2 linked regions of the Limibacter armeniacum genome follow. Each later gene encodes a partner of the first gene's protein in a complex. Links are inferred from orthologs where the notes say so. Each region holds a gene or a part of one and is shown in the gene's direction. Other genes may lie near its edges.

Region 1 (2,900 bases):
CACTGAGCAAAGTGTTTAACGGATAATTAAATCGAAGAGGAGATGGCAAAAATCAAAATCACTCAAGTAAGATCTACCATCAAAAGGCCTGAAAATCAGAAGCGTACAATCGAAGCGCTAGGTCTGGGCAAGATCAACAGGACCGTAGAACACGAAGCTACACCTCAGATCTTGGGGATGGTTGGAAAAGTAAGTCACTTAGTAATAGTTGAAGAGTTATAATATCTTTTGTACTTTTGCGTCTATGCGTTAGTACTATTGAGATATTTCAATCGGAAAATAGATCATGAAACTACATACATTACGTCCGGCTGCGGGATCTGTACGAAACAACAAGAGGGTTGGTAGAGGTCAAGGTTCTGGCAGAGGAGGCACTTCTACGAGAGGTCATAAGGGTGCCAAGTCTAGATCTGGCTATAGCCAAAAGATCGGTTTCGAAGGTGGTCAAATGCCACTGCAAAGACGAGTTCCGAAATTTGGTTTCAAGAACCCATTCAGAGTTGAATACACTCCTGTAAACCTGGATACACTACAAAAACTTGCGGAGGCCAAAGGTCTTACCTCGTTTGCCGCAGAAGACTTCATCAAATTCGGTTTTGCTAGCAAAAACGACAAGGTGAAAGTATTAGGTAGAGGTGAGCTGAAGGCATCTTTGGAGGTATCGGCACACGCGTTTTCTGCATCAGCTAAAGAGGCAATCGAAAAAGCTGGCGGAAAAGCAAACACACTATAAGGAGCAATGAAAAAGTTTTTCACGACACTAAGGAACATCTTTTCAATTGAGGAACTCAGGGATAGAATTTTCTATACACTGGGTTTCCTTGCTGTATTTAGATTAGGTTCATTTATCGTTTTGCCAGGAGTTGATCCAAGCAAACTGACAGGTGAGTCAGGAGGTCTTTTGGACTTTCTGAACATCTTCTTGGGTGGAGCATTTAACCGTGCCTCTATCTTTGCGCTTGGTATCATGCCTTACATCTCGGCATCCATTGTGGTGCAGTTGATGGGTATGGCAGTACCTTACTTCCAGCGTTTGCAGAAGGAAGGTGAGTCTGGTAGAAAGAAAATCAACCAAATTACAAGGGTGTTGACCATCCTGATTACGTTGGCTCAAGGGTCTGGGTACTTGGCTACCACTGTCCCTAATGAAGCTATCGGAATCGACCAAAGGCTGTTCTACATTTCCTCAATGGTAATTCTGACTGCAGGCACTGTGTTCTGTATGTGGATCGGTGAGAAAATTACTGAAAAAGGTATTGGTAATGGTATTTCCATGCTGATCATGATCGGTATTATCTCTGGGTTCCCTACAGCAATTTACCAAGAGTTCACAACTCGCGGTGGTTCACTGCTGCTAGTAGTAGAAATTATTGCTTTGTTCTTCGTGGTAATGGGTGTTGTACTGCTTACAACAGCAGTAAGGAAGATACCTGTTCAGTACGCAAGACAAGTAGTAGGAGCTGGAGGAAAGAAGAAAATGCTGAAAACAGGTCAAAGGTCATACATTCCATTGAAAGTTAATGCGGCGAACGTAATGCCAATTATTTTCGCGCAGTCACTGATGTTCCTGCCGTCGTTGATCGCAAACATTTGGGCTGATGAGAGTAATGCTGCAGGTTGGGTTGCTCAAAACTTCTCTGACTTTACGTCGCTTGCATATAACGTTACCTTCGGTCTATTGATTCTTCTGTTCACTTATTTCTACACAGCTATCACGATCAATCCTGATCAGATGGCAGATGACTTGAAGAGAAACAATGCTTTCGTTCCTGGTGTTAAACCAGGTGAGGCTACTTCAAACTTCATCAGTGTAATTTTGGACAGAATCACACTTCCAAGTGCCCTGTTCTTGGCGATCGTAGCAGTGCTTCCTGCAATTGCTCACTTGTTTGGCGTAAGCATGACATTCTCTAGATTCTATGGTGGTACTTCATTGATCATCATGGTAGGAGTAATTCTTGACACGCTTCAGCAAATTGAGTCTTACTTGTTGATGCAACACTACGAGGGCATGATGAAGTCGGGTAACATTAAGGGAAGACAAAACGTGGCAATGGCCTAATGGTTTATTACAAAACAGACAGTGATATTGCGCTGATGCGTGAAAGTGCAGACCTTTTGGGTCGTGCTCATGCTGAGGTTGCAAAAAACATCAAAGTAGGGGTTAGTCTCAAGGAACTTGATAAGGTCGCTGAAGAATTTATCAAGGATCATGGGGCTTACCCCTCCTTCTTGGATTATAACGGATTTCCAGCGTCACTATGCATGTCAGTAAATGATGTAGTAGTGCACGGTATCCCGAATGATTACAGACTACAGGATGGAGACATTGTTTCTATTGACTGCGGTGTCTACTACCAAGGATTTCACTCAGACAGTGCATATACTTATCCAGTAGGAAATGTTTCTGCTGAAGTAATGCAGCTGCTGAAGGTAACCAAGGAGTCACTCTATTTGGCAATAGAGCAGATGAAGGTGAATAACCGTATCGGTGATGTTAGCTTTGCAGTACAGCAGCACGCTGAAAAGCATGGCTATGGAGTCGTGAGAGAGTTGGTTGGACACGGGTTAGGGAAGAGTCTTCATGAAAAACCTGAGGTTCCTAACTACGGAAAAAGAGGTAGAGGACTGAAAATCAAAAACGGTCTTGTGATCGCGATTGAGCCAATGATTAACTTGGGTGGCAAAGGTATTGTACAAGATGCTGACGGTTGGACGATCCGTACTAGAGACGGAAAGCCATCTGCGCATTACGAACATACAGTAGCTGCTCATAACGATCAGACAGAAGTTCTTACCACATTTAAGTATATAGAAGAAGTTTACAAATTCTAGTATGCCGAAACAATCAAACATCCAACTCGACGGTACGATCGTTGAAGCACTTTCAAATGCAATGT
Region 2 (5,659 bases), 140 kb from region 1 along the record:
TCAGTTGTTGTGTACGCATTCGTACCTTTAGCTCCCATTTGAGATACCAGCTTATCATACTCATTGGCAATAGCAAACTGAGAAGCTTCATTAGAAACTTGATCGATTTTAGTATAATACGCTTTTCTTTCTTCAGGGTCTTCCAGTGTACGATAGTGCTCAAACATACGCTCAATACTATCCAGCAATACTTTCTCCTGTTCAAAATCCTGCGTACCAATTTTGGAAGTACCTTTAAACATCATGTGCTCAAGGTAGTGAGCCAGACCTGTAGCATCTGACGGATCATTTTTTCCTCCCGCTTTGACAGCAATATAAGTCTGAATTCTTGGTGCATCTTTGTAGACACTCAAGTAAACCTTCAGTCCGTTATCTAATGTGTAGATTCTTGCTCCCAGTGGGTCATTTGACACGTACTCATAAGTGAAGTCACCTTCAGTAGCTGTATGAGTTTCATATTTTTGCTGCATTTCCGAAGGTCTTTCACAAGCAAAGACACCGCAAATAGCAGCAGTCATCATCAGCGATTGTAGCTTTCGCATAGAAAGTTAGGGTTTAAGGGTATAAATAATTGTCGTTGTACAGATTGCAACTTTGAAGAAAAAATCGTTGCATTGACACTCTTAAGATAGGCAGATAAATAAGAAATTTCCAAGATATACTATCAGCTTAGAAGGCAAAAGTGATGTTTTAGCAAATTTTAAGTAATATTTTTTCTAGGAAAGGTTAAATTTTTATTAAGCAGAAAATGACAATTCCTTTTGATGAATTTTTTAACTCATCAGTTCAAAACACAACCATATCTACCAAGTTTACAAGCACTTAAACTTCTTGTGTATTTATTACAATCATTTATCTTGAGATTATTTTAGGGCTCTGTTATTTTTACATGTTCCTACATATCGTATAAAATACCTTGACAACCGTTGCGAAAGTTTATTGATTGCCCTTTTCAGATAAAAAATGTAATTACTTATTTGTAAATTTGCACATTAGGAAAAGCAAAACGACTTGCTGTTTTCGTTTGTCAATCGTCACACAACAATAATATGCTAGATAAAATCACCAAGGCTATCTCGAAAATCTTTGGGACAAAGTCCGAGAGGGATTTGAAGGAGATTATGCCTATCGTTAATCAGATTAAGGAAGAATACACCAAACTTTCAAACATTACTGACGAGGAACTCCGCCAAAAAACCAAGGATTTCATTGCCCGCATCGAGCAAGAACTGAGTGAGATTGACGCTCAGATCACGGAAACAAATGAAAAGGCAGAGAACCCGGCAGCTTCCGCTTCTGAGAAAGACGCTCTTTTCAAGCAGGTGGATAAGCTGAAAGAACAGCGTAACACTCGTTTGGAAGAAGTTCTAAATGATATATTACCTGAAGCTTTTGCGGTAGTAAAAGAAACAGCCCGCAGGCTTACAGAAAATAAAAAGCTGACTGTCAATGCTACTATGTATGACGAGCAGATGGCAGCAAAATGCCCTAACGTTACAATCGAAGGCGACAAAGCAGTATGGAGCAACAAATGGCTAGCTGCTGGTAGCGAAGTAGAATGGAATATGGTCCACTACGACGTACAGCTGTTCGGTGGCGTTGTATTGCACCAAGGCAAGATTGCTGAGATGATGACCGGTGAAGGTAAAACACTCGTGTCAACACTTCCTGCTTACCTGAATGCGCTAGCAAAAAGAGGTGTACATATCGTTACAGTGAACGACTACCTTGCTATGCGTGACTCTGAGTGGAATGCACCACTTTTCGAGTTCCACGAACTGAGCGTAGATTGTATCGATAAGCACCAACCCCACTCTCCTCAGAGAATTGCTGCTTACAACTCAGATATTATTTACGGTACAAACAACGAGTTTGGCTTTGACTACCTGCGTGACAACATGTCCCGCAACAGAAAGGAACTGGTACAACGTGACCACCACTTCGCTGTAGTCGATGAGGTTGACTCCGTACTGATTGATGATGCTCGTACACCATTGATTATCTCAGGTCCTGTACCAAGAGGTGACCAACATGAGTTTTTCGAGCTGAAGCCAATGGTAGCTAAGCTTGTTGAAGAGCAACGTAAGCTAGTTCAAGGTTTCCTGACAGATGCCAAAAAGCAAATTGCTGCTGGTGAATCCAAGGAAGGTGGTCTGGCATTGCTTAGAGCACACAGAGGTCTGCCAAAAAACAAACCACTTATCAAGTACTTGAGTGAGGTTGGACATAAGCAAATCCTGCAAAAGACAGAAAACATCTATATGGCGGACAACAACAGGCTGATGCCAGAGGCAGACAAGCCGTTGCTGTTCAAAATTGAAGAGAAAAACAATACAGTAGACCTGACTGAAAAAGGTCTAGATGTTATTACAGGTGGAAACGATAAAAACTTCTTTGTACTTCCTGATCTAGGTACAGAAATGGATCTTATCGAGAAAGATCCTCAAATGTCAGATGAGGAAAAGGTTGAAGCAAAGGACAAACTTATCGCTGACTACGAAATCAAAACTCAGCGTATCCACACAGTCCAGCAGCTATTGAAATCTTACACTTTGTTTGAAAAAGATGTTGACTACATCGTAGTTGAAGGCAAAGTAATGATTGTCGATGAGCAGACTGGTCGTGTAATGGAAGGACGTCGTTACTCTGACGGTCTACACCAAGCATTGGAAGCCAAAGAGAACGTTAAGATCGAAGCTGCTACACAAACATACGCTACAGTTACACTGCAGAATTACTTCAGAATGTACCACAAGCTTGCGGGTATGACAGGTACAGCAGAAACTGAAGCGGGCGAGTTCTGGCAAATTTATGAACTGGACGTTGTAACTATCCCAACCAACAGACCTATTGCACGTCAAGACATGCAAGACAAGGTTTACAAAACTGTAAGGGAGAAATTCAATGCTGTTGCTGAAGAAATCCAACATATGGTACAGCAAGGCAGACCGATACTGGTAGGTACAACATCAGTAGAAAACTCGGAAGTTCTGAGCCGTATGCTGAAGATGCGTCGCATCGAGCACCAAGTACTGAACGCTAAGCACCACGCAATGGAAGCTGAGATTGTAGCGAAAGCTGGTCAGCCAGGCACCGTTACAATTGCAACCAACATGGCAGGTCGTGGTACCGATATCAAACTCTCTGATGAAGTTAAAAATGCTGGAGGTTTGGCTATTATTGGTACAGAAAGACACGAATCTAGACGTGTTGACCGCCAGTTGAGAGGTCGTGCAGGTCGTCAAGGTGATCCAGGTAGCTCTCAATTCTATGTCAGCTTGGAAGATAACCTGATGCGTCTGTTTGGTTCAGATCGTATTGCTAGTGTAATGGACCGCCTTGGCCTAGAAGAAGGTGAGGTTATTCAGCACTCAATGATTACAAAATCTATTGAGCGAGCGCAGAAGAAAGTAGAAGAAAACAACTTTGCTATTCGTAAGCGACTGCTGGAATATGATGACGTAATGAACTACCAACGTGAAGTAATCTACCGCCGTAGAAGAAACGCCCTGTTTGGTGAGCGTCTACAATTGGATATCATGAACTCTTTCTTTGATGCAGCTCAATTTATCGCTGAAACACATCAAGGTAACTTTGAAGGCTTTAAGCTGGACGCTTTGAAAGCATTGGCTGTTCATACAAAGATTTCAGAGAATGATTTCCACAAAATGAATGAGGAGGAAATCACGGTAGCGCTATACAAAGAAGCTATTGATCAATACCGAGCTAAGAATAAAGCGCTGACTGAAAAAGTACTGCCAGTATTCAAGCAGCTTTTTGAAGAAAGAGGTGCAGTAGTTGAAAACATTGCAGTTCCTGTTACTGACGGCAGACACATGATGCAAATCACTGCTAACCTGAAGGATGTTGTAGAGACGGAAGGTGAAGCGCTAGTGAAAACTCTGGAGCAAAACATTACGCTTGCTGTAATTGACCAGGAATGGAAAGAACACCTGAGAGAAATGGATGAGCTGAAGCAGCAGGTACAAAATGCTGTTCACGAACAAAAAGATCCATTGCTGATCTTTAAGTTTGAGTCTTTTGAATTGTTCAAGAGCTTCCTGAATCAGGTAAATGAGGATTGTGTATCATTCTTGAGCAAAGCCAATATAGCTGTTCAGGAGAAACCTCCAGTTCCTGTAACCAATGCAGTACCTGAACCTGCTGAAAAAGTAACTGCTGAAAAAGCAGAGGTTCATTCGTCATTGGAAACTCCTAAAGCACATGATCCATCTGAAGCTGCTGTGGAAGTAACAAAGCCAATCAGCTCAGAAAAAGAGTACGGGAGAAATGACAGAGTAACTGTAAAATACAGTGATGGCACTGTCAAAGAAGATGTGAAGTTTAAAAGTGTGGAACAAGACGTAAAAAACAATAAGTGCATTATTGTAAAAAGCTAAACCACACTATTCATCTTGATAAACAAGGCGGTTTCTCTTTTTGAGAAACCGCTTTTTTTATCCCTTCACATTCAAATTGTTCTGTTTTTAGCTTTTCACAAATCCATTACGTTACAAACTGATGCATTGGCATAAAATTTATACCTTTGTCTAAATATTATACCCTTACTTTTGCATCTACACAAACATGAAAAAGATATTAATTTACATAACCTTTTTACTGCCTGTACTATTTACAGCCTGTAAAAGTGGACAAAAAGGGGCCTCTGCTAATTACGATGACCTGTTTAAAACGGACCTTACGAAATATCGAGTAAGTTATCATCCTGATACGACCAATCAATCGTCTGTATCAACTGAAACCGGGGTTTCAGCAGAAGGTGTTCCCGAAGGCTATATCAACAGTAAAGTTGATGAAAAACTAGGACTAATGGCCCAAAGAGAACTTGGTGGTATCCCTGGTTACAGGCTATTGATTTTCTCAGGAACCAATCGTCGTAAAGCCGAAGAAATCATCAGCAACCTAAAATACAATATGGGGATGTTTGATGTAAGTATGGAATACGAACAGCCTAACTATAAGGTCAAAGCAGGGACCTACTTTACAAAGTTGGATGCACATGCGGACCATGTTCAGTTGAAAAAAGCATTCCCTTCAGCTATTCTTGTTTCAGAGAGAATTAACCTTGCTAAAGCTCGTCTGAGACAGCGTAGAGCTGACAGTGAACGTCAGAACCAACTTCAAAAAGAAGAGGATTTGGATAATAATGCTACTGAAAGTGGCTATTAAATAAGAAAGCGGTGAAGCAATTAGATACTTCACCGCTTTTTTATTTAATCTGTGTTTATGGGAGTTATTTTTTATTAGCCTGTCTAACCAGCTGAGCCACTTCATCCCACATATCAGAAGACAACTCATCCAAGAAGTTAAACTCACCACCATTCTTTAACCACTCTCCTCCATCAATCGTAATCACCTCACCATTGACAAAAGAAGAAAAGTCTGACACCAAGTATGCTGCCAAGTTTGCTAGTTCCTGATGCTCTCCAACACGCCCTAAAGGGATTCGGGATTTTGGATCCATCTTTTCTTCCAAATTTTTAGGGAACAGTCGGCTCCATGCACCTTCCGTCGGAAATGGTCCTGGAGCAATTGCATTGGAACGGATACCATATTTTGCCCATTCTACAGCAAGCGAACGTGTCATTGCCAATACACCTGACTTGGCACATGCAGAAGGTACAACATACCCCGAACC

The links. Proteins that work in one complex are often made in the same cells at the same time.
Region 2: the proteins of secY (region 1) and secA are in contact, whole or in part, in a crystal structure (PDB 3DIN), measured with the Thermotoga maritima proteins. The link is inferred for Limibacter armeniacum from one-to-one orthologs. Residues at the interface, in WP_004081795.1 of Thermotoga maritima: Glu108, Gly109, Glu110, Glu111, Ala236, Glu237, Arg238, Arg239, Ile240, Thr241, Ile242, Gln243, Tyr244, Ala245, Arg246, Arg247, Val248, Thr249, Gly250, Arg251, Arg252, Val253, Tyr254, Gly256, Ala257, Ser258, Thr259, Tyr260, Leu261, Pro262; in WP_004082002.1 of Thermotoga maritima: Glu261, Ala262, Arg263, Lys300, Ala301, Arg302, Thr303, Ile304, Ile305, Leu323, Tyr324, Asp325, Pro326, Val329, Ser330, Tyr333, Ile336, Lys340, Phe345, Val349, Glu363, Phe364, Tyr374, Ser375, Gly376, Gly377, Glu393, Ile395, Thr482, Ser483.

Annotation. Positions count from the first base shown.
Region 1 is NZ_JBAJNO010000009.1:3,004,155-3,007,054, forward strand. It holds secY (preprotein translocase subunit SecY), read left to right. Parts: upstream 1-739; coding sequence 740-2,062; downstream 2,063-2,900. Other genes in the region: rpsE (30S ribosomal protein S5), read left to right, coding at 1-26; rpmD (50S ribosomal protein L30), read left to right, coding at 43-222; rplO (50S ribosomal protein L15), read left to right, coding at 287-733; map (type I methionyl aminopeptidase), read left to right, coding at 2,062-2,835; infA (translation initiation factor IF-1), read left to right, coding at 2,837-2,900. UniProt on the Escherichia coli protein: The central subunit of the protein translocation channel SecYEG. Consists of two halves formed by TMs 1-5 and 6-10.
Region 2 is NZ_JBAJNO010000009.1:3,141,395-3,147,053, reverse strand. The notes cover bases 705-4,600. They hold secA (preprotein translocase subunit SecA), read left to right. Parts: upstream 705-1,049; coding sequence 1,050-4,400; downstream 4,401-4,600. Other genes in these bases: V6R21_RS30815 (hypothetical protein), read left to right, coding at 4,588-4,600. Outside these bases: V6R21_RS30825 (M16 family metallopeptidase), read right to left, coding at 1-542; more of V6R21_RS30815, read left to right, coding at 4,601-5,190; V6R21_RS30810 (SDR family oxidoreductase), read right to left, coding at 5,255-5,659. UniProt on the Escherichia coli protein: Required for protein export, interacts with the SecYEG preprotein conducting channel.